3 regions of the Microbacterium tenebrionis genome follow, and region 2 is predicted to be linked to each of the others. Evidence: predicted binding sites of a transcription regulator. Region 2 holds the regulator's gene; each other region holds the start of a gene.

What was found. The regulator LexA, encoded in region 2, represses DNA repair genes until DNA is damaged. The targets are predictions, from matches to a motif close to TCGAACANNTGTTCGA.
Region 1: a site for LexA is predicted at 1,557-1,572, ahead of recA (recombinase RecA). Genes of this name have one in related genera too.
Region 3: a site for LexA is predicted at 5,938-5,953, ahead of KEC56_RS03460 (HNH endonuclease signature motif containing protein). Genes of this name have one in related genera too.

What each region holds. Positions count from the first base shown of each region.
Region 1 covers NZ_JAGTTM010000002.1:231,944-239,814, reverse strand. The annotation lists gene pgsA (CDP-diacylglycerol--glycerol-3-phosphate 3-phosphatidyltransferase) at 1-333, shown strand, start outside; gene KEC56_RS06485 (CinA family protein) at 330-812, shown strand; gene KEC56_RS06480 (helix-turn-helix domain-containing protein) at 957-1,265, shown strand; gene KEC56_RS06475 (DUF3046 domain-containing protein) at 1,290-1,514, shown strand; gene recA (recombinase RecA) at 1,770-2,831, shown strand; gene KEC56_RS06465 (regulatory protein RecX) at 2,831-3,526, shown strand; gene miaB (tRNA (N6-isopentenyl adenosine(37)-C2)-methylthiotransferase MiaB) at 3,573-5,123, shown strand; gene miaA (tRNA (adenosine(37)-N6)-dimethylallyltransferase MiaA) at 5,223-6,140, shown strand; gene KEC56_RS06450 (dihydrofolate reductase family protein) at 6,240-6,467, shown strand; gene dapF (diaminopimelate epimerase) at 6,477-7,349, shown strand; gene KEC56_RS06440 (LLM class flavin-dependent oxidoreductase) at 7,429-7,871, shown strand, end outside.
Region 2 covers NZ_JAGTTM010000007.1:24,864-32,734, forward strand. The annotation lists gene KEC56_RS13190 (DUF3626 domain-containing protein) at 1-93, opposite strand, end outside; gene KEC56_RS13195 (SseB family protein) at 211-999, opposite strand; gene priA (bifunctional 1-(5-phosphoribosyl)-5-((5-phosphoribosylamino)methylideneamino)imidazole-4-carboxamide isomerase/phosphoribosylanthranilate isomerase PriA) at 983-1,729, opposite strand; gene hisH (imidazole glycerol phosphate synthase subunit HisH) at 1,814-2,446, opposite strand; gene hisB (imidazoleglycerol-phosphate dehydratase HisB) at 2,443-3,048, opposite strand; gene KEC56_RS13215 (histidinol-phosphate transaminase) at 3,045-4,130, opposite strand; gene KEC56_RS13220 (LysM peptidoglycan-binding domain-containing protein) at 4,153-4,515, opposite strand; gene lexA (transcriptional repressor LexA) at 4,776-5,462, shown strand; gene KEC56_RS13230 (S9 family peptidase) at 5,578-7,449, shown strand; gene smpB (SsrA-binding protein SmpB) at 7,451-7,871, opposite strand, start outside.
Region 3 covers NZ_JAGTTM010000001.1:685,233-693,103, forward strand. The annotation lists gene KEC56_RS03430 (nucleotide pyrophosphohydrolase) at 1-32, opposite strand, end outside; gene KEC56_RS03435 (DEAD/DEAH box helicase) at 56-2,953, opposite strand; gene KEC56_RS03440 ((deoxy)nucleoside triphosphate pyrophosphohydrolase) at 2,962-3,360, opposite strand; gene KEC56_RS03445 (hypothetical protein) at 3,556-4,410, opposite strand; gene KEC56_RS03450 (hypothetical protein) at 4,649-5,488, shown strand; gene KEC56_RS03455 (hypothetical protein) at 5,516-5,725, opposite strand; gene KEC56_RS03460 (HNH endonuclease signature motif containing protein) at 5,985-7,361, shown strand; gene KEC56_RS03465 (3-methyl-2-oxobutanoate hydroxymethyltransferase) at 7,358-7,573, shown strand; gene KEC56_RS03470 (PfkB family carbohydrate kinase) at 7,583-7,871, shown strand, end outside.

The sequences.
Region 1 (7,871 bases), on a different contig from region 2:
ACCGGCGCCGGTTTCGTCGGGCTCGCCATCCTCGGCGAATGGCCCTGGTGGGTCGTCGTCGTCATCCTGATCCGCGAGTGGGGCATCACGATCCACCGCTTCCTGGTCGCGAACGATCACATCGTCGCGGCCGCCTGGATGGGTAAGCTCAAGACGGCGTTCCAGGGCGTGGCGCTGAGCTGGTGGCTGCTTCCGCTCCACCAGTGGATCGGCCTGGACTGGTGGACCGGCGTCGGCATGGTCCTCATGTACGCGACGCTCGTGCTGACCGTAGCCAGCGGTATCGACTACGTCGTCTCGCAGGTTCGCGGCTCACGCGCCGACCGGACATGAGCGACACGGCACGGCTCGTCGCCGCCCTCACGGCCCGCGGCTGGACCATCGGCGTCGCCGAATCGCTGACCGGGGGAGCGCTCAGCGCCGAGATCGTCTCGGTCCCCGGTGCGTCGGCGACGCTTCTCGGGGGAGTGGTGGCCTACGCGACGCCCGTCAAGGCTTCACTGCTCGGGGTGGATGCCGCACTGCTCGCAGAACACGGAGCGGTGCATCCCGAGGTCGCGATCCAGATGGCGAGAGGTGTCCGTGAGGCGGTGCAGGTCGACGGCCGCGGCGCCGACGTCGGCGTCTCCACGACCGGGATCGCAGGGCCCGACTCGCCGGACGGCCAGCCGGTCGGCACGGTGCACATCGGCGTCGCGACACCGGACGGTGCGCATGCGTACGGCTTCCGATTCGACGGAGGCCGCGCCGCCGTGCGCGCCGCGTCCGTGCAGGCGGCGGTCGCCGCGGTGCTGACAGCACTCGGGGAATAGCACCCGCGGGGCCCGCGTTGTGGAAGATGTGTCGTTCTCAACGAAACCACAGCGTGAAACGGTAGCGTTTTCAGCAGAAAGTCGGGTTAGACTGGCGATCCGTTCGGAGGCGACTCCGATCCGGGGAATGGAGAGGAGGTTCCGATGATTCTTGTCCGACAGGAGATCGGCGATGTGCTGAGGGACTTCCGCCTGCAGAAGGGGCGCACGCTCCGGCAGGTCGCGAGCAAGGCGTCGGTGGCGCTCGGATACCTGAGTGAGGTCGAACGCGGCCAGAAGGAGGCGTCCAGCGAGATCCTCGCATCGGTCGCCGAGGCGCTCGACGTTCCCATCTCGCGGATCATGCGCGAGGTCGGAGACCGGATCTCCGTGCTCGAGGGCATCCAGGTGTTCCCCGATGTGGTTCCCGACGACCTGGTGGCGTCGGTCGAGCCCGAGCTGTCCCTGCACTGACCCCGAGGCGAATCAGGACGACGGATGCGACGCAGCGAGTTCCACCGCGCGGTCGAAGATGAGTTCGGTGGACGCTCCGTCGCGCTCATGAGGGATCTCGTGCTCGGAGCGGTCGGAAACCGCACGGCCGCAGAGGCATTGGAGAGCGGCGTGCCTCCGCGGGAGATCTGGGCCGCGCTGTGCGCCGAGATGGATGTTCCGCCTGAGCGCCGCTACGGTGTCGGCCGACTGGAACCGCGCCGGCACTGAGTCTCCGCGTCGACGGTTCACTCCGACGAGCCCGGCGTGTCGTCGAAGATGTGTTCGAAGCGCGCGTATCGTTCTGCACAAGTGGTTACGAAGCACTGTCGTCCACCGTTCGTGGCGAATCCGACGCAATGTCGGATGCCCCTCCTACGGTGATCACAGGCCCAGGAGCCATACGCCTTGTCGGAGAGTCCACCCCAGCCGGGGTGGCCGCGACAGCCTACAGGCGGCACCACGCGAACATATGAGGAGCACGTCATGCCATCAACCGCAGACCGCGAGAAGTCCCTGGAATCGGCTCTCGCCCAGATCGACCGTCAGTTCGGAAAGGGCTCGGTCATGCGACTGGGCAGCGACGAGCGCGCACCTGTCGCCGTCGTCCCGACGGGCTCCATCGCCCTCGACGTCGCCCTCGGTGTGGGCGGCCTCCCGCGTGGACGCATCGTCGAGATCTACGGCCCGGAGTCGTCGGGTAAGACGACCCTGACGCTGCACGCCATCGCCAACGCGCAGCGCGCCGGCGGCATCGCGGCGTTCATCGACGCCGAGCACGCGCTCGACCCCGAGTACGCCAAGAAGCTCGGCGTCGACATCGACGCTCTGCTGGTGTCGCAGCCCGACACCGGTGAGCAGGCTCTCGAGATCGCCGACATGCTCGTGCGCTCCGGGGCGATCGACCTCATCGTCGTCGACTCCGTCGCAGCTCTCGTGCCGCGCGCCGAGATCGAGGGCGAGATGGGCGACTCGCACGTCGGCCTGCAGGCCCGCCTCATGTCGCAGGCGCTGCGCAAGCTGACCGGTGGTCTGAACCAGACCAACACGACCATGATCTTCATCAACCAGTTGCGCGAGAAGATCGGCGTGTTCTTCGGATCTCCCGAGACCACCGCCGGCGGCAAGGCGCTGAAGTTCTACGCGTCGGTCCGCATGGACATCCGTCGGATCGAGACGCTCAAGGACGGCACCGAGGCGGTCGGAAACCGCACGCGTGTCAAGGTCGTCAAGAACAAGATGGCGCCGCCGTTCAAGCAGGCCGAGTTCGACATCCTCTACGGCGTCGGCATCTCCCGCGAAGGCAGCCTGATCGACTTCGGCGTCGAGCACGGCATTGTGAAGAAGTCGGGCTCCTGGTACACCTACGACGGCGACCAGCTCGGCCAGGGCAAGGAGAACGCCCGCAACTTCCTGATCGCGAACCCCGACATCGCACTGACAATCGAGACGCAGATCAAGCAGAAGCTCGGAATCGGAGGACCGGCGGCCGACACGGCAGCTGCACCGGCCGGTGCAGACGAGCTGGCTCAGCGCCGCCCGGCCTGATGCCGCACACGCACGATGACGGGGGCGAGGACCGCCTCGCCCCCGTCATTCCGCTCTTCGGCGGACGAGTCGCACGAGCGTCCGATCTGCAGCCCGGGGAGGTCGACAGCCCGGCGGTCACGATCGACAGGGATGCGGCGCCGGGTCCTCGTCCGGATCGGACGGTCGAACACGGCGAACCCGATGCCGATGACTTCGCCCAACGGGCCGAGGAGGCTCTTGTGCGCAAACTGCGCGCGAGGTCGCTCTCGGTCTCAGAGGCGCGTCAGGTGCTCCGGGGCCACGACCTCGACCAGGGCCGTATCGACGACGTGATCGACCGCTTCTGCGAACGCGGCTACCTCGACGACTCCCTGCTCGCCGAGCATCTGGTGATCTCCGGGGTCGAGCGCAAGGGGCAGGGTCGTGTGGCGCTGTCGCGCGCGCTCGCCCAGCGCGGGATCCCGCGCGACGTCATCGACACCGCCCTCGGCGACCTTCCCGATGACGATGCCGAACGGGCTCTCGAGTTCGCCAGGACCAAGGCCCGGTCGTTGTCGAGGCTCGACTTCGACACGGCGCTGCGCCGACTGATTGGTCAACTCGCACGCCGAGGCTACGGCGGATCGGTCGCCGCCAATGCCGCCCGCACGGCGTTGGGCGAGGCATCCCTCGGGGCGCCGAGGACGGGCGTGAGGTTCGTCGACTCGGACTGACCCCCGAGTCCGTCCGCGGGCGCGCCCTCGTAGAATAGGGAGCACCATGACTATTCCCCGCAGCGAACCGACGATCATCTCGGCGTCCTCTGCGTCCGTCGATGCCGACGGCCGTCAGCGCACGTACGAGGTGCGCACCTTCGGGTGCCAGATGAACGTGCACGATTCCGAACGACTCTCCGGATCCCTGGAGAGCGCCGGGTATCTGCGCGCCGAGGTGGGCACCGAGGCCGACGTCGTCATCATCAACACGTGCGCCGTGCGCGACAACGCCGCAGGCAAGCTGTACGGCACACTCGGACACCTCGCTTCGGTCAAGCGCCGCAAGGAGGGCATGCAGATCGCGGTCGGCGGCTGCCTCGCCCAGATGGACAAGGATGCCGTGCTCGACAAGGCTCCGTGGGTGGACGTCGTCTTCGGCACCCACAACATGGGGTCGCTCCCCGGCCTGCTCGAGCGCGCCAAGCACAACGGCGATGCCGAGCTCGAGATCCTCGAGTCGCTCGAGGTCTTTCCGTCGACCCTCCCGACCAAGCGCGACTCGGCGCACAGCGGCTGGGTATCGATCTCGGTCGGCTGCAACAACACCTGCACGTTCTGCATCGTCCCGAGCCTGCGGGGCAAGGAGAAGGACCGCCGGCCCGGCGACATCCTGAACGAGATTCGCCTCCTCGTCGAGGACGGCGCGATCGAGGTCACCCTGCTCGGCCAGAACGTCAACTCCTACGGCGTGGAGTTCGGCGACCGGCAGGCCTTCGGCAAGCTGCTGCGCGCCACCGGTCAGATCGACGGACTCGAGCGGGTGCGCTTCACAAGTCCCCACCCCGCGGCGTTCACCGACGATGTCATCGATGCGATGGCGGAGACGCCCAATGTCATGCCCCAGCTGCACATGCCGTTGCAGTCCGGCAGCGACCGCATCCTCAAGGCGATGCGCCGCTCCTATCGGAGCGAGAAGTTCCTCGGCATCCTCGACCGCGTGCGCGAGCGCATTCCGCATGCGGCGATCTCCACCGACATCATCGTGGGGTTCCCCGGCGAGACCGACAAGGACTTCGAGGACACCATGCGCGTCGTAGAGCAGGCGCGGTTCGCCAACGCCTTCACGTTCCAGTACTCGATCCGTGAGGGGACGCCCGCCGCGACGATGGAGGATCAGGTTCCCAAGGCCGTCGTCCAGGAGCGCTACGAGCGGCTGATCGCCCTGCAGGAGCGCATCTCGCTCGAGGAGAACCAGAAGCAGGTCGGCCGCGAAGTCGAGGTTCTCGTCTCCGTCGGCGAGGGCAAGAAGGATGCCGAGACGCACCGTCTGACCGGCCGCGCGCAGGACAACCGGCTCGTGCACTTCGAAGTGACCCCCGGCTCCGACCTGCCGCGCCCCGGTGACGTGGTGACCGTGACGATCACCCACGGTGCGCCGTTCCACCTCCTGGCGGACGACCCGACGGGCGCGCCGCTGCGCATCCGGCGCACGCGCGGTGGCGATGCCTGGGATCGCGCACAGGCGGAGTCCTGCGGCGTCCCCGCCCCCTCGGGCGCATCCGGCGGCCCGCGCGCTGTCTCACTGGGCCTGCCCACGCTCCGCGTCGGTGTCTGATCCCGTCTCCTCCTGTTCCGCCGGGGCCCCCGCTGGTCGCCGAGGCCCCTCACCGACGCGTCGCCAGCCGGGGCATCGACGACAGGCGGGGGCGTCGCCATGAGTGATCGGGATCCGCGCATCTGGGCGATCGTCGGCGCCACGGGCACAGGCAAGAGCGACCTCGCACTCCGCCTCGCCGAGGCGCTGCGCGAGAGCGGCAACCCCGCCGAGATCGTCAACGCCGACGCCATGCAGCTCTACCGCGGCATGGACATCGGCACGGCCAAGCTCTCCGTCGACGAGCGCCGCGGCATCCCGCACCACCTGTTCGACGTCCGCGAGGTCACCCAGGACGCCGCCGTGGCCTGGTATCAACCGCTCGCGCGCGCGGCGATCGAGGCCATCCACGCACGCGGCGGCGACGCCGTCCTCGTGGGCGGGTCCGGTCTCTACGTCTCGAGCGTGATCTTCGACTTCCGCTTCCCGCCCCGCGACCCCGCAGTGCGCCAGCGGCTCGAACGAGAACTCGACGAGCAGGGCGCCGGTGCCCTCTTCGCACGGCTGCAGCAGGTGGATGCCGTCACCGCGGCCCGCGTCGACCCGAAGAACGGCCGGCGCATCGTGCGCGCGCTCGAGGTGATCGAGCAGGGCGCGCAGACCCACGGCGCGGCACTCCCCGACGAACCCCTGCTGTGGCACCCGCGGACAAGGATCCTCGGAGTCGAGGCGGACCGCGCGGAACTCGTCGCCCGGCTCGATGCCCGGGTGGAGCGCATGTGGGAGCAGGGCATGCTCGAGGAGGCCGCGCGCCTGCGCGCGGACGGGATCCAACGCGGCACCACCGCACCGCGCGCGATCGGCTACGCGCAGGCGCTCGCGCAGCTGGCGGGGGAGAAGACCGAAGCCGAGGCCATCGCCGAGACGCAGGCCCTCACCCGCCGGTACGCCCGGCGACAGGTGTCGTGGTTCAAGCGATACCCCGGCATCGAGTGGCTCTCGCCGATGTCCGACCCCCGTGACATCCTGGCGGGATGACGACCCACTTCTTCACGGCGACGAGTCTGGACGGATTCATCGCCACTGCGGACCATTCGCTCGACTGGCTGCTGAAGCAGGACTTCCGTCCACGCGGCCATGACCGCGGCGGCGGGCGACAAGGACATCTGGATCGTCGGCGGGGGAGACCTGGCCGGGCAGTTCGTCGACGCGGGGCTGCTCGACGAGGTCTGGCTGCAGTACGCGCCCGTCACGCTCGGCAGCGGTGCTCCGGTGCTGCCGCGATCTCTCGACCTCGAGCTCATCGACGTCGCCCGCAATCGGGCGTTCCTGTGCGGGCGATATCGCGTGCTCCGCGCTGAATAGACTGGATCCATGGTCGCATTCACCAAGGGTCACGGCACGGGCAACGATTTCGTGATCATCGCCGACCCCGACGGGGAGCTCGACCTCACGCCGGAGCAGGTCGCCGCTCTGTGCGACCGCCACTTCGGCATCGGAGCCGACGGCGTGCTGCGCGTCGTCCGCTCGACGGCGATTCCCGAAGGCGCGGCTGCTCTGGCCGAAGAGCCGGCGGCCGAGTGGTTCATGGACTACCGCAACGCCGACGGGTCGATCGCCGAGATGTGCGGCAACGGCGTCCGGGTGTTCGCGCACTACCTCCTCCGAGCGGGACTGGCCACGATCGAACAGGGCTCGACGCTGCCGATCGGCACACGGGCGGGCGTCCGCGACGTGACGACCAGTGCGAACGGATACCAGGTCGACCTCGGCCGGTGGAAGCTGTCGGGCGACAACCCCCTCGCCAAGGCCCGCGGGCTCGATGTGGCCCGCCCGGGCCTGGGCATCGACGTCGGCAATCCGCACGTCGTCGTCGCCCTGGCATCCGAGCAGGAGCTCGAAGGCCTCGAACTCGAATACATCCCCGAACTCGACCCGGCGCTGCCAAACGACGCGAACGTCGAGTTCGTCGTCCCCGGCGAACCGCTCGTCCGAGACGGCATCGGGCACGTCTCGATGCGCGTGTTCGAGCGCGGGGTCGGCGAGACCCTCAGTTGCGGAACCGGCGTGGCGGCCACGGCACTGGCGGTCCGCTACTGGGCGGGGGACCGCGCCCCCGACAACTGGCGCGTCGAGGTGCCGGGCGGCACGCTCGGCGTGCGGATGTTCCCCGCGGAGGACGGCGAGCACGTCGCGCTCTCCGGGCCCGCGCAGCTCGTCTTCAGCGGCACGGTCGACCTCGCCTGACACGTCGGCGGAGCGCAATGAGTCGTCGTGTGACGACTCGGAGTGACAGTGCAGCCGCCGTCCGGTGACGATGGTGCGCATGAGCAAACAGATCCGCTTCAACGCCTTCGACATGAACTGCGTCGCCCACCAGTCCTCCGGGATGTGGCGGCACCCGCAGGATCAGTCAGCGCGCTACAAGGAGCTCGGCTACTGGACCGAGCTCGCGCAGCTGCTCGAGCGCGGCCACTTCGACGGCCTCTTCATCGCGGATGTCCTCGGCACCTACGACGTCTACGGCTCCTCCAACGAGGCAGCCATCCGCCACGGCGCACAGGTGCCCGTGAACGACCCGATCCTGCTCGTGAGCGCGATGGCGGCGGTCACCGAGAACCTCGGCTTCGGCATCACCGCCGGCACCGCGTACGAGCATCCGTATCCCTTCGCGCGCCGCATGACGACGCTCGACCACCTGACGAACGGACGAGTCGGCTGGAACGTCGTCACAGGGTATCTGCCCTCCGCCGCGCGCAACATGGGGCA
Region 2 (7,871 bases):
GCGGTAGCGGGCGTCGGAGGCCATGGCATCCAAGACTGTCCCGTCGAGAAACGGCCAATCCGGGTGGAAGTGGACGTTCACGGTCAGCGACATGCTGTGAGCCTAGTGATCCGCGCACTCGAGAATCGCCTTGCCCGGCGAGAATCCTGTTGCCACGCGCATTCTCGCCGCGCAACGGAATTCTCGCGGGCGCGGTTCAGGCAGCAGCGTTCAGGGAGCGCGGCGGAGCTTGACCGTGAGTGAATCTGCGAGGACGGCGATGCGGTCGTCCGCGGCCCAGCGCTGAGCCAGGCGGGCCAGCACGGCATCGAGCACCTCGCGCTCGAGCCCGTCGACGAGATCGAGGATCACGACGAGCTCGGGTCCGCGCAGGCGTGCGTCCGGGTCGCCTGGTGCCACGGCGACGTCGATGACGGCGAGCTCATGCGCGATGCTCTCCTGCAGCGCCGTGAACACCTCGGGCGAGAGGAAGCTCGGCTCCCATGCGTGCCCTTGCGCGATCGCCCAGACCGCGGGGCGACGGACGACGAACTCCGTCTCCGACGTGGGGTCGAGAACGATCAGGTCGGTGTCCTCCGCGGATGCGGCCAGCGCCGCGCGCACAGCCTCGACCGGGATCGGACGCGCCGACGCATCCCAGGTCTGCATCGCCTGCACCGACGAGAACACCGGTTGCACCTTGCGTCCGTCCGGGGCGGCGACCGTGACGATCGACAGCTCCTGCGTCTTGTCGACGGCGAGGCCGCTGGGGGCGGTGCCCTCCTCGCCCTTCTCCGCGATCAGCGGGATGAGGACGCGGGCCGAACGCAGCGCATCGACGACCTCGGTTTGACTGCCCGCTCCCGCGCGGAAGCGGAGCAGGGCGTCGAGCAGGGCGGGATCGGCCGAGCCGTCGTCGGCTGCGTGCGGGTTCGCTTCGAAGCTGCGGCCCTCCCACGGGACGCCTGCGGAGTCTGCGGCATGCCCGTGGTCGCAGGCGTCGTCAGTCGCCGGCGACATCCAGCGCCTCAGCCAGCGTGAACGCTCCCGCGTACAGCGCCTTGCCGACGATCGCACCCTCGACGCCCAGGGGCACCAGCTCGCGGAGAGCGGCAATGTCGTCCAGGCTCGAGATGCCGCCGGAGGCGACGACGGGCTTCGGCGTGCGCGAGGTGATCTCGCGCAGGAGCTCGATGTTCGGACCCCGCAGGGTGCCGTCCTTGGTCACGTCGGTGACGACGTAGCGGCTGCATCCGGCGTCCTCGAGGCGGGCGAGCACCTCCCAGAGGTCACCGCCCTCCTTCGTCCAGCCGCGCGCGGCGAGCGTCGTGCCGCGCACGTCGAGACCGACCGCGACCGCCTCGCCGTAGCGGCTGATGACGTCCGCCGCCCACTCCGGGTTCTCCAGAGCGGCGGTGCCGAGGTTGATGCGCGCAGCGCCGCTCTCGAGAGCGGCCTCGAGGCTCGCGTCGTCGCGGATGCCGCCGGAGAGCTCGACGTTCACGTCGCGGTGCTGCTTGATGACCTTGCGGAGGATCGCGGCGTTGCTGCCGCGTCCGAAGGCCGCGTCGAGGTCGACGAGGTGGATCCACTCCGCGCCCTGGTCGACCCACTCCCCTGCCGCAGCCAGCGGGTCGCCGTAGCTGGTCTCGGACCCGGCCTCGCCCTGTGTCAGGCGGACCGCCTTGCCGCCGGCGACGTCGACGGCCGGCAGAAGGGTGAGCTTGGGGGTGGACGCGAAGTCGTTCATGTCATCCTCGGGTGGGTGCAGTGCCGATCATCGACACGATGTCCGAGAGTAGTCCGCCTCGATCCCGTGATCAAAACGTCGACGTCACGGAAGGCTCTCGACCCAGTTCCGCAGCAGGCGGATGCCCGCCTCCCCCGACTTCTCGGGGTGGAACTGGGTGGCCGACAGAGGTCCGTTCTCGACCGCCGCGAGGAACGGCTCGCCGTACGTGGTCCAGGTGAGCGCCGGCTGCGGAAACGGCGGAATGACTTCGAGTTCCCACTTCTGCGCGGCGTACGAGTGCACGAAGTAGAACCGCTCCTCCTCGATGCCGCGGAACAGCACGCTGCCCTCGTCGGGGGTCACGGTGTTCCAGCCCATGTGGGGAAGCACCGGAGCGTTGAGCTCCGTGACCGCACCCGGCCACTCACCCAGACCTTCGACGTCCTGCCCGCGTTCGACGCCGTGCGCGAACAGCACCTGCATGCCCACGCAGACGCCGAGCACCGGCCGTCCGCCTGCCAGACGCCGCTCGATGACCTCGTCCCCGCCCTGCTCGCGCAGCGCGGCGCGAACAGCGGCGAATGCGCCGACGCCGGGGACGAGCAGCCCGTCCGCTTCGAGCGCCGCGGTGCGGTCGCCCGTCAATGTGGCATCCGCGCCGGCGGCCGCGAGCGCCTTGACCGCGGAGTGGACGTTGCCGGAGCCGTAGTCGTAGACGACGACGCTGCGCGTCACAGCGCGCCCTTGGTGGAGGGGATGCCGTCGACGAGGGGATCGAGCGCCTTGGCCTGCCGGAAGGCGCGGGCGAAGGCCTTGAACTCGGCCTCGGCGATGTGGTGCGGGTCACGACCACCGAGCACGCGCACGTGCACGGTGAGTCCGGCGCCCACCGAGATCGCCTCGAACGCGTGCCGCACGAGCGAACCCGTGAAGTGGCCGCCGATGAGGTGGTGCTCGAAACCATCGGGCTCGCCGGTGTGCACGAGGTACGGACGGCCGCTGATGTCGACGACCGCCTGTGCGAGCGCCTCATCGAGAGGGACGAGCGCGTCTCCGTAGCGCGAGATGCCCGACTTCTCGCCGAGCGCCTCGAGGATCGCCTGACCGAGGACGATGGACACGTCCTCGACCGTGTGGTGGGCGTCGATGTGCGTGTCGCCGGAGGCGCGGACGGTGAGATCTGTGAGCGAGTGCTTCGCGAACGCCGTCAGCATGTGGTCGAAGAACGGCACCGACGTGTCGATGCGGCTCTGCCCTGTGCCATCGAGGTTCAGCTCGAGCTCGACGGTCGACTCGGACGTGCTGCGGGTACGCGACGCGGTGCGGGAGGCGCTCATGCGCCCGAGTCTATCGACGCCAGAGCGTCGAGGAACGCCGTCGTCTCGGCCTCGGTCCCCGCTGTCACGCGCAGGTGGTGCGGGATGCCCACGTCGCGGACGAGAACGCCGCGGGCATACAGAGCCTCGAACGTCGCGCGGGGATCTGCCACGCCGCCGAAAAGCACGAAGTTCGACCACGATTCGTGAGGCTGATACCCCAGCGCCTCGAGCGTCGCGGTGATCCGATCGCGCTGCTCCACGATCTCGTCGACCATACCGAGCATGGTGTCCGCGTTGCGGAGGGCGGCGACGGCCGCCGCCTGGGTCAGGGCGCTCAGGTGATACGGAAGTCTCACCAGACGCAGGGCGTCGATGAACGCCGGGTCTGCGGCGAGATACCCGACCCGCGCACCGGCGAAGGCGAACGCCTTGCTCATCGTCCGCGACACGGCCAGCCGTGGGCGTCCGTCGAGAAGCGTGAGCGCCGACGATGCATCCCGAGGCGCGAACTCCTGGTAGGCCTCGTCGACGACCACGATGCCGCGCGCGGCTTCGTAGACCGCTTCGACGACGTCGAGGCGGAGCGGTGTGCCGGTGGGGTTGTTCGGCGAGCACAGCATGACGATGTCGGGGTCCGCCTGCTCCACCTGCGCAGCGGCCTCTTCCGCCGTGATCGTGTAGTCGGCTTCGCGCTGCCCCGCGACCCACTGCGCGCCGGTTCCCTGCGCGATCAACGGGTACATCGAGTAGGTGGGTGCGAATCCGAAGACCGTTCGGCCAGGGCCTCCGAAAGCCTGCATGATGTGCTGCAGGACCTCGTTCGATCCGTTGCCGGCCCAGATCTGGCCGGGCTCGAGCCCGTGCCCGAGGTAGTCCGCGAACGCCTCGCGCAGCGACGTGAACTCCCGATCGGGATAGCGGTTCACCTCGCGCAGCGCCACGGCGATGTCGTCGAGGATGTCGCTCGCCACCTCGTCGGGGACGGGGTGGGTGTTCTCATTCACGTTCAGCGCGACCGGCAACGGGGCCTGCGGCGCTCCGTAGGGTGTGAGGCCGCGAAGATCGTCGCGGAGAGGCAGATCGCCGAGGGAAGCAGTCACACTCCCCATGCTAACGGTGGGATCAGTCGACGTACTCGGCCGGGATGGCGAGCTCCTGCCCGACCTGGAGCGAGGACGCGCCCAGGGCGTTGAGACTCTCGATCTGGTGGATCACCGAGCGCGGGTCGGCGTTCGGCGCCACGGACTCGGCGATCGACCACAGAGTGTCACCGGGCATGACCGTGACCGTCTCGAAGCTCGCCGTGGGCACGGACTCGCCGGAGGCGACGGCGGCGCCGCCGCCGAGGGCCGCGAAGGCGATGCCTGCTGCGAGCGGGAGTGCGGCGAGGCCCAGCAGAACGCGACGCCCGCGCACGGTCAGTCGCAGTCGCGTCGAGGGACGGACGGTGCGGACTGCCGGGGCTGCGATGCTGATGGTGCTCATGGGATTCTCCTCTGCCTCTGGCGTAGCGTTCGCATTCACCGCTCGGCCGGGAGCGATGAATGCGAAGCTACGTACCGAATCTATCTTCGAATTCGAACATCTGTCAAGATTTCTTCGAAACCTCGTGCGGGAAACGGGCGACACGCTCGAACAGATCTTCCGAATCGCGGTGTTTCTCGGATACGGTTTCGATATCGACACCCCACCACGGGCCACCGACATTCGAAGAGCACCCCCGGAATCGCGCACGAAGGAGCACCATGAGCGACACCTCCGCCATCGAAGCCGAGACTCCTCGCACCCGTCGGCGCAAGAACCTCAGCGCCAAGCAGATGGCCATCCTCGAAGTGATCCAGACGTCGATCGCCACTCACGGCTATCCGCCGAGCATGCGCGAGATCGGGGACGCGGTCGGTCTGAAGTCGCTCTCCAGCGTCACCCACCAGCTGGGCCAGCTCGAGCTGAGCGGCTACCTCCGCCGCGACCCGGGCAAGACGCGCGCCATGGAGGTGCTCATCGACCTTCCCGGCACGAGCGGCGAGAATCCGGCCGATTCGGTCACACCGGTGGGGGACGCGGCGATGGTTCCCCTCGTCGGGCAGATCGCGGCGGGCGTTCCGATCACGGCCGAGCAGCAGGTCGAGGAGATCTTCCCCCTCCCCCGTCAGCTCGTCGGCAAGGGTGACCTGTTCATGCTCAAGGTCTCCGGAGAATCGATGATCGATGCAGCGATCTGCGACGGCGACTGGGTCGTCGTCCGCACCCAGAACACTGCGGAGAACGGCGAGATCGTCGCGGCGATGCTCGACGGCGAAGCGACGGTCAAGACCTTCCGCCAGCGTGACGGCCACACCTGGCTGCTCCCCCGCAACAGCTCCTTCGAGCCGATCCTCGGCGACGATGCCGTCGTCCTCGGCAAGGTCGTGGCGGTGCTCCGCGCGGTCTGACGCCCCGGCATCCTTCGACAACGCGGAAACCGCTCTTCCCCGGCATCCGGGAGGGCGGTTTCTGCGTTATCGGCTCTCGTATGCCGGCGTCGGCAGTGCCGCATAGGCTCGAGTCATGCCTCAGCCGTACGGAACCTGGCCGTCGCCGTTCACCGCCTCGAGCATCGCCGCATCCGCACCGCGCATCGACGGCGCGCGATTCGTCGGGGATGAGATCTGGTGGGGCGAGTCGGTTCCCGCCGAAGGCGGTCGCGTCACGGTCCGCAGTTCGAGCGGCGAAGTGCTGCTGCCTGCCCCGTGGAGCGCACGGTCGCGCGTGCACGAGTACGGCGGCGGCGCCTGGACAGCGGATGCAGACGGCACGCTGTACTTCGTCGATGGCCAGGATCAACGGGTGCACCGGATGCCGCGCGGCGGGGACCCGACTCCGCTCACGCCCGCCGGCGCGGCGGGCCGCGGACCGAACCACGGCGGGTTGCGACTGCAGAACGGCCGCCTGCTGGCGATCCGCGAGGATCTCGCAGCAGTGCCGCACCGTCGCGCGATCATCGAGATCCCGACCGACGGATCGGCGGCAGACGACGGCTCGGCCGTGCATGTGCACATCCAGGGGACGGCGTTCTTCGCGCATCCGGCGCTCTCGCCGGACGCCACCCGCATCGCCTGGGTCGAGTGGTCGGGGCGACGGATGCCGTGGCAGTCGGCCTGGCTCCGTGTCACGACGGTCGGCGACGATTCGTTCGCGAGCATCCGCACGCGTGCGGCGCTCCAGCCCGAGTGGGTCGGCGACGCGGAGTTGCTCTACGCCGACGACCCGTCAGGGCGCTGGGGGCTGCACCGTTTGCGCCTCGATGGCATCCAGGCATCCGATCCCGAGCAGATCGCGCCGGCCGGCGCCGACACCGGGTACGGACTGTGGGTGCTCGGGAACCGCTGGTACCAGCCGCTGGCGGACGGGAGGATCGTCGCGGTCCGGACGAACGGCTCCGACGAGGTCGTCGTGATCGACCGCGACGGTACCACGCGCGCGCTCGATGTTCCTGCCACCGCGCACGTCAGCGTCGACGACGTCGCCGGCTCGCGCGTGCTGCTCTCGGGTGGAGGATCCGCCGTGAACGCCGGCCTGTGGTGCGTGGACGTCGACTCCGGCGAGGTGACTCGCGTCCGCGGCGGGGGCCCGGCGGACGCCGACTGGATGCCGCCCGCAACGCAGCTCACGATCGACGGAGCGCACGGCCCCGTGCACGCGTTCGACTACGCACCCGCTAACCCGCTGGTGTCCGCACCCGACGGCGAGCTGCCGCCCTACATCGTGTTCGTGCACGGCGGCCCGACAGCGCACGTCGCCGGCGCGGCATCCGCCGCCATCGCGTTCTACACGAGTCGCGGCATCGGCGTGCTCGACGTGAACTACGGCGGATCGACCGGCTACGGCCGCGACTACCGCGAGCGTCTCGACGAGCAGTGGGGTGTGGTCGACGTCGACGACGTGCTCGCGGCGGCGCGCGGGCTCGCCGAATCCGGACGCGCCGATCCCTCGCGCATCGCGATCCGCGGCAGCTCGGCAGGCGGATGGACGGTGCTGTCGGCCCTTGTCCGCGGCGGCGTGTTCGCCGCCGGCATCAGCCGCTACGGGGTCACCGACCTGCGGATGCTGGCTCAGGACTCGCACGACTTCGAACGGCACTACATCGACGGGCTCGTCGGCCCGTTGCCCGAGAGCGAGCAGATCTACATCGATCGCTCACCTCTCACGCACGCCGACCGCATCGATGTGCCGGTGCTGCTGCTGCAGGGCGCGGACGACCTGGTGGTCCCGCCATCGCAGTCGGAGGCGATCCGCGACGCCCTGGCTGCGCGCGGCATCGCGCACGAGTACGTGCTGTACCCCGGCGAGGGCCACGGCTTCCGGCGCGCGGAGACGATCGTCGACGCCCTCGAGCGCGAACTGGCGTTCCTGGGCCGGGCGTTCGGATTCGCCGACTGAGCTAGTCCCCCATGCGGTTGCGCAGCCGCATGGCGCGCTCGGCCTCGCGGGTGTCCTGACGCTCCCGCAGGGTCTGGCGCTTGTCGTACTCGCGCTTGCCCTTCGCAAGGGCGATCTCGACCTTCGCGCGGCCGTCGAGGAAATACAGCTTCAACGGCACGAGGGTGTAGCCGCCGGCCGAGACGGCGTGCTCGAGCTTCTGGATCTCCTCGCGGTGCATCAGGAGCTTGCGGATGCGCTTGGCCGAATGATTCGTCCAGTGCCCCTGCGAATACTCCGGGATGTGCACGGCGTCGAGGAAGATCTCGTTGCCCTTGATGTACGCGTATCCGTCGGACAGGTTCGCGCGCCCCTGGCGCAGCGACTTCACTTCGGTGCCCGTGAGCACGAGCCCTGCCTCGTACGACTTCTCGATGGTGTAG
Region 3 (7,871 bases), on a different contig from region 2:
CGGAGGGCGGCGAGGGTCTGAGGGGAGGGCATGGGGTGACCGTAGCAGGGGAGCGTTACTCGTGTGAGCCGGTCAAGTACTCGTAGAGACTTCGCTCGAGCGGTGATGCAATCCCGAGGTCCATGGTCACGACGTCGAGGGGAACGCCGTTATCGTCCGGCATCTTGGTCTCTTTGGCGTTCGATGAACGTGCTTCACCGAGATAGTAGAAATCAGTTCCCTCGGCATCGTCCTTCTTCGCGAACAGGTGCAGCGGGACACGATTCTCCACAATCGCCTGTACCTCGCCACTCCTTAGCGTCCGGCGGCTGCGCGTATACCAGTGCAAAGTGGATTCGTTAAGGAACTCGTCGCCGTACGCTGTGCTGGCGGAGACATCCTCGTGTTTGTCGTACGTGATAAAAATGGGGCACGACGATGACGTGTAGTCAACCTTGTAGCCGTAAATCGTGCTCTGGACGTTCTTGTTCCAGTTGAGCAGACGGCACGCGTCTTTGCGTGAGTACCGCTGGCCAACGACGAGGCCGCCCTTCCACCGGTAGCGGTGACGGGCTAGGAACAAGCCAGTTGCGATCAGGTCGTCGAAGTGCTGTTTGAACCGCGGATCTCGTTTCAAACCCGCTTCAAGTGAGGACGAGAGAACAAGCCATTCGCCGACGCGCTGAACAATTGGGGAGCCGTACTTGGCGCGTTCTGCGTCGGTGAAGAACTCCAGTTGAAGGATGCGTAGCGTCGAGCCGATCGTTTCGGCGTCGGCACCGACGCCGTGGTCGTTGAGTAGTTGCTCGTACTCGTCGGTGCGCAGGCTGCGTTCCGGCGCGTCGATGAGGGCCTGGAGGAGCAAGAGCTCGTGTGGACGCTTGCCGTTAAGAATTTCATTGGACAAGAAGGTGAGCCATGAAGACTGTTCAGGCGTGGGCGCACGGTCAACGCGCTTTAGTGCATGGAGGAGGGACCAGTAATTGTCTCGTTTCGTCGCGACGACCACGGGATCCGCAGTGTCGAAGCGAGCGAAATCGAGAAGCGTCGGCGGTCGATTGAGTCGATTCTCCAGCTCGGCAACTGTTCGTTTGAGGTTCTGGATGCTGTCGAGCTTCGTGTCTGCGAGCGATCGGAAGATGCGTGCACGCGAGATCTTGTCAAAGTTCACGCTGGACAGTCCCGAGATCGCGCCGGCCTCCTGTGAGTCCATAATCTTCTTGCGTATCGAGTCCTTGTTCAGACTGTTATCGCCGAAGAGCGCGATGGGGATGAGGTAGTTGTTGGCGTAGTTGCCTATGAAGTCGATGACGACCAGGTGGTCCTTGCCCGCGGCCTTCCGCAGTCCGCGGCCGAGTTGCTGCGTGAAGATGATGCTCGATTTCGTCTGTCGAAGCATCACGACCTGGTTCACGCTGGGGATGTCGATGCCTTCGTTGAAGACATCGACGGTGACGATGTAGTCGAGCTCACCGGACTCTAGCTGCGTGACGGCGGCGTTCCGCGTCTCGACTGTGTCCGCGCCGGTCAGCGCTACAGTGCGCAAGCGGCGACCGTGAACGTTCCGTTCATTGAGCAGCCGCGACAGTTCTTGAGCCTCGGTGGTTCGACCGCAGAACAGGAGTCCGCGAGTGGGGCTGCCAACATGCCCATATGTTTCGATAGCCCGAATGATGTGGTCAGCGCGCTCGGGAGCCACGAGAGACGCAAGTTGGCTCGCGTCGTCGATGACCTCATCATCTATGACGAAGTCAGTGACGCCGTAGTAGTGGAAGGGAGCGAGCATCTCTTCCTTGAGAGCCTGCTGCAGCCGAATCTCGTATGGGACATTGAAGTCGAAGAGCTCGAACACGTTGAAGCCGTCGGTACGCTCGGGCGTAGCTGTCATCCCGAGTAGGAAATTCGGTTCTAAGTACTCGAGAACCGTGCGGTAGCTGTCCGCCCCTGCCCGGTGTACTTCGTCGATGAGAACATAGTCGAAGTGCGTGGGCGGGATCTCGCTCAGGTTGTCCGCGCTCGTCAACGACTGAATTGTCGCGAACACATACTTGCGGTCGATCTCTCGCCTTGCGCCGACGAACTTGCCGAATTCGTGTGCAGGGGCGCCGAGTACGCGCCGAAACTCTTCGATAGCGCGGTCAAGGATCTGCTCGCGGTGTACGACGAACAGCATGCGTTGCGGCCCAACCGACCGCACGTCAAGTGCCGACAGGATGGTCTTTCCGGTGCCAGTCGCTGAAATGACGACGGCTCTACGCTCCCCGGCGTCTCGGAGTTTCTGGATCTCGTCAAGTGCCTCAACTTGCATGGCGTTTGCCGTGACGATCCCTTCCGGCATAAGTGTGGCGCCGGTCTCTCCGGGGAGCTGTACTACTCGGGAACGAGGCGGGGGAGGAACATACTCCGCTGCGTAGTTGTCGATCCATGCACCCGTCAAGCGCGTTGAAGACTTCAGTTGGTCGTCGACCGCGCGACGTAGTTGATCGACAATGTCTCCGCCTGGCAAAGCAGAGAACCGCAAGTTCCACTCGTGGTTCGTGAGCAGGGCAGTTTCGGTCAGGTTGGAACTGCCGACGATGGCGGTTGTGCTACCGGCCTGTTCGAAGAGGTATCCCTTCGCGTGGAATCCGCCCCTGGCACCCGAATGGACGAAAACCTCGATGCCGGGGAGGTTGAGAAGCTCACGGAAGGCGGCCGGCGTATTGAACCCGAGATAGGTCGAGGTGATGATCGTCCCCTTGCCGGGGAAGTCCAGTAGCGCCTGCTTGAGCATGGCGACTGCGCTCGTCGTGACGAACGCAGTAGAAAATACGAAGGAGCGGGATCGACGCAGTTCATGGCGAATGGCGCGAAGCATTGTGTTCGCGCCATCGTTGGCGATGAGCACGGGATGGAACAGCTGGTCCGACTGGACGGTGCGGTCAAAAAACCCAAAGGTGTTGTCGAGTTGGAGCTGATCGCCTGAACGAGTCATCCTGCGACCTACGCCGCGAGGTCGCTCATGATTCGGTGCACCGCCGGGACATCGGCGGGTGCCCATGTAACCGAGTCGAGATCCGCTGCAGCGATCCAACGAATCTCGGCATGCTCTGTGAGGCGCGGCTCGCCTTCTACAAGGGTTGCGTAGAAGGTCGTCAGGGTCACGACACCGAAGTCATACTCGAAGCTCGTCGTCTCGACGTGCGCACCGACATCGATCGTGCACAGCAACTCTTCTTGCATCTCGCGACGGAGCGCCTGCTCAGGGGTCTCGCCAGCTTCGATCTTGCCGCCCGGGAACTCCCACATTCCCGGCAGCGACATGGATGCGCTTCGCTGCGCTGACAGGATCGTTCCGTCACGCACGACGACCGCCCCGACGACATTGATCTGCTTCTTCACCTGTGCTCCCGTGTGGCCGGCTCTCTTCTCAGCAGCCTATCCACGACCGTGTGCATTTCGATCGAAGCCCCACGATCCCGTCGAACTGCGCTGATCGTTTGGGGAGATCACCAAAGCGTCCTGAAGCTCCCATTAACAGAAGAGAGCAGGGACCCGGCTCCCCACGGCCGGGTCCCTGCTGTTCATCCAGCTCCCTTACGGCTGAACGAACACCTCGTCGGCGAACATCCCCGGGCGCACGCGGATCAGTGCCGTCTCGCCGTCGGGCACGAGGAAGGCCTGTGAGCCCGTTGCCGATGCTCCGTTGTACAGCTCGTCGGCCATGAAGTTATCCGCGAGGACGACCATGGCGTCGTAGCTGTTGATCACGTTGCCGGCGCTGGTGACGACATCCACGCCGACCTCGGGCGCAAGCCCGGAGTCTGTGCCGGTGTACGTGACCGTGTAGTTCACGATCTCGTAGTGCGAACCGGCCGGCGCCGCCTCGTTGAACTGGTTGCCCTCGGCGACCGCGGCCGCCCCATCCGCCGTGTGGCTGTTGATCACGACGGTCCAGTCGGACGAGCTGATCGTCGAACCGAGCGCGTACGGGTTCTCACGCGTGCCCTCTGCTGCGGCATCCGATCCTTCCTCGGCGGCGGGTGCGGCATCCTCGCCGGACTCGTCCGTCGGCTCGCTCACGACCGTGTCGCCGTTGCCGAACTCGTCCTCGAATGCCTCCTGGGCAACGCCGGCCACCACCGCGAAGAACACGACGAACCCGACGATCGTCCCCACGACCGACGCGACGAGGCCGACGATGCCCATCCACTTGCCGCTCCCCTTGAGGAACAGCGAGACGATGCTGAGCACGAAGGCGATCGGCAGCAGGATCCAGCCGACGATGAGTGCGCCCGGGATGCACGCGAAGATGAATCCGACGGCGGCGGTGATGAGCGCGACGAGTGCCAGGACGTTGCGCTTCGCGGGCGTCGCCGGCTGGTCGACCGGCGGCATGGGCGGAGGCATCTGCTGCGGAGCAGGAGCTGCGGGCGGGTTGGGTACGGACATGTGATTTTCCCCTTGGGAGTGTGCGTGGAGCACCGGCCTGCCCCACGACGGATGCCGAGGGGCGCCGACCGCACGCACGACGAATGCCGCCCTTCTCAAGGCGCGATTCCGGAGCTCCGGGTGGGGCTCCGTGGTTCGTGCGGACCGGCTGGGGTCAGACTAGCGGGAGGGGTCGGACATTGGTCGTAGTCCGGCTGGACAGAGGTCGAAAGCCGCGGCCGCGAACTACGCTGATCCCATGTTCCGCCGCCCCATCGAGCTCCGCGTCGACCGCGACAGCGTGGCGATGGGGGATGACGTAGTCTCCCACGCTCGGTCGATGACCGTGCCGCGGGGCACGTTGCTCAGCGCAGCGCTCGAGCGGTCGTCGCCCGCGATCCGATCGCCGGGCTGGTCGTGGGTCGCCGTCGTCGACAGCGAGGTCGCCGCTGTCTGGTCCGTCGACCACGGCGTCCAGCTTCTCGTCGAAGACCGCAAGTTCACTCGCGGGCCGGTCGACATCCACTTCCGCTACTTCGTGCAGATCGACCCCGCCTGGCTGCACCGCCGCCTGGCCGAAGGTGCGCGAGCGAACCGCCGCGAACTCGAAGTCGAGTACGCTCCCATCGCCCGCGAGAAGCACCGCGCCGAGCTCCGACGGCGCGAGCGTGAGATCGATGAGCGACTGCTGAGCCCTGAATGCATCGAGGCGCTCCGTCATTACGGCGCCGAGATCACCCTGCACGCCGACATCGCCTGCGACGTCATCCACGAGGGAGAGACCTGGGCGGTGCGTCGCGCTGACACCATGTTCCAGGTCTTCCGTGGACCCGGCGGCCCCATCGCGTCCATCCGACCGCACGACCTCGGCGAATCCTGGCTCGTCACGATGATCGGTTCAGTCGTACGCGTCGGCACCGGCCAGGCCGCATTGCCTGAAGCCGTCCAGCTCCCGGGCCTCGAGCTCACTCGCTCCGCCGGACGCTGGGTGTCGCACGGCGCCACCGTCGTTCAGGTCCGCTCCGACCACCAGGCCGACGCCGCCCGCCTCGCCTACGGGCGGTCGATCACCGAGGTGCGCACCCTTCTCGAGGCCTGACACCCGTCAGAGGTATGCGACGCGACGTCACGGCACCGGCGGATAGTCCTCGTTGCGGCCCTGCTCCTCAGCGGCGATCCGATCGCTCTGCTGCTCGTCGAACGAGGGCGCCTGGTCATCCGGACGCTCCTCATCCGCTCCGGGCGACTGCTGGCGCTCATCGTCGTCACTGCTCAGGTCGGGATCGACGCCCTCGGGCTCGAGCGGATCGGTGGGGAACGGGGTGGGATCGGTCATGACTGCCTCCTTGATCGTGGGCGAGTCGCCAGCATGCCACGGGCACGGTTGATCACGAAGGTGGTTGACAACAGCATCCCCAGCCAGAGGGCGTGCACCACGAACCGAACTGATCCCATGCTCCGCCGCCCCATCGAGCTCCGAGCGCGATGAGGAGATCCACGTCCGAGTAGCAATAGGTCACCCGATCCCAGCCCGATCATTCCACAGATTCGAACAAAGATACGAGAATGTCCGAGCTGCTCGCTACGCTGGGGGCATGTCCAAACTCACCGCTCTGCACGAGGCCATCAGAAGCCTCGACGCGGCATGGGGTGATGCTGAGGAATCAAATGAATTTACGAAGGATCAACTGATCTTCGTCGCCTCGGCGCTCGCGGCAGTACATCGCCGGCTGGACGCCGTCGAGGTCGATGTCGCCGCAGGGCTGGCGCGCGAATCGCGCCCGGAGCTCGGGGCGGAATCGCTGCCGAAGCAACAGGGGTTCCGCACGCCCGCGAAGATGATCTCCACGACGATGGGCGTCTCGACCGGCGACGCGGCGCGGCTGATCAAGGTGGGCGAGAGCACGGCATCGCGCAGTGATCTGTTGGGGGCGCGGCTGCCGGCGAAGTATCCGCACGTGCGCCGGGCGTTGGATGCGGGTGAGCTCAGCGCCGGGGCGGCTGGGGTCATCATCGCGATGCTCGACCGGTGCCGGATCGCAGCCGGCGCCGAGCGTACGGCCGAAGGTGAGCGCGTGCTCGTCGAGTCGGCAGTCGGGCTCGGGCTCGACGAAGTGCGCAGGCTCGTCGTGCGCGCCGAGGCGTGGCTCGACCCGGACGGCGTCGAACCACGCGACGAAGAGCGGCGCTCGCAGCGTTCGCTCACGATGTTCGAACGCGACGGGTTCGTGCACCTCAATGCGAAGCTCGACGCCGAGGCGGCTGCGCCGGTCGTCGCGGCGCTGCGCGGCTCGGTCAGCGCCGCATTCGTCGCGCGGAAGGATGCCGTCGACCCCGACGCCCCCGATGCCGATCGGCGCACGGTTCCCATGATCCAGGCCGACGCGCTCGTCGCTTTCTGCGCGCACGTGCTCGGGTGCGACGCGAAGGGCCTGCCGCTTGCCGGAGCGACAGTGGTCGTGCGGATGAACGTGAAGGATCTCGAGTCCGGCCTCGGCGCGGCCACGATCGACGGCCTCGACCAGCCGATCAGTATCGCCGCGGCCCGGCGCATGGCCGCCGACGGGGGCGTCATCCCGTGCGTGCTCGGAGGAGACGGCGAGATTCTCGAGTGGGGCCGCGAGAAGCGCCTGTTCACCCGGGCACAGCGTCTCGCGCTGGTCGAGCGCGACGGCGGGTGCGCCATGTGCGCTCTGCCGCCCGAGATGACGAGGGCGCATCACATCCGATGGTGGCGACGCGACGCGGGGCCGACCGACCTCGCGAACGGCGTGCTGCTGTGCGAGACGTGCCACCACCGTATCCACGACAACGGGTGGGAAGTCCGCGTCGATGGCACGGGGCCGTCATCGAAGGTGTGGTTCATCCCACCGCCCTATGTCGACCCAGAGCAGAAGCCGCGACTCGGCGGTCGAGCACGGTTCGACATCCGAGCGCGGTTCGACATCACGGTGCCGCCGCGCGCCGCGTGACCGTCCGCCAGATCGCGTGCGTTGGCTCGACCGTCGAGCGTGTGCCGACGCTGTTCGCCAGAGGCGTCCCCGTCCTGGGCCACGTCGGGCTGGCCCCGCAGACCACGGCCATGCTGGGCGGAACACGCGTGCAGGCGCGGACGACGGATGCCGCATCCCGGGTCATCGAGGACGCGCTCGCGCCGCACAGGGCGAACGATCGCGCTGGATAGGCTGACCGCATGAATCAGCCACGCGTGATCCACGCCGGCCAGGCGCTCGTCGACCTCGTGATCGAGGTGCCGGAGCTCCCCGCCCGCGGACAGAACGTGATGGCCTCCTCCGACGCGCAGTACGCCGGGGGAGCGGTGACCGTGCTGCTCGCGGCCGCGCGGCTCGGGGCGTCGTGCGTGCACGCTGGCGCCGTGGGCACGGGCCCGCACGGCGACCTCATCCGGTCGACGCTGGCGGCCGAGGGGATCGCGGCATCCGCGCCTCCGGTGCCGGACGGCGACACCGGAGTGTGCGTCG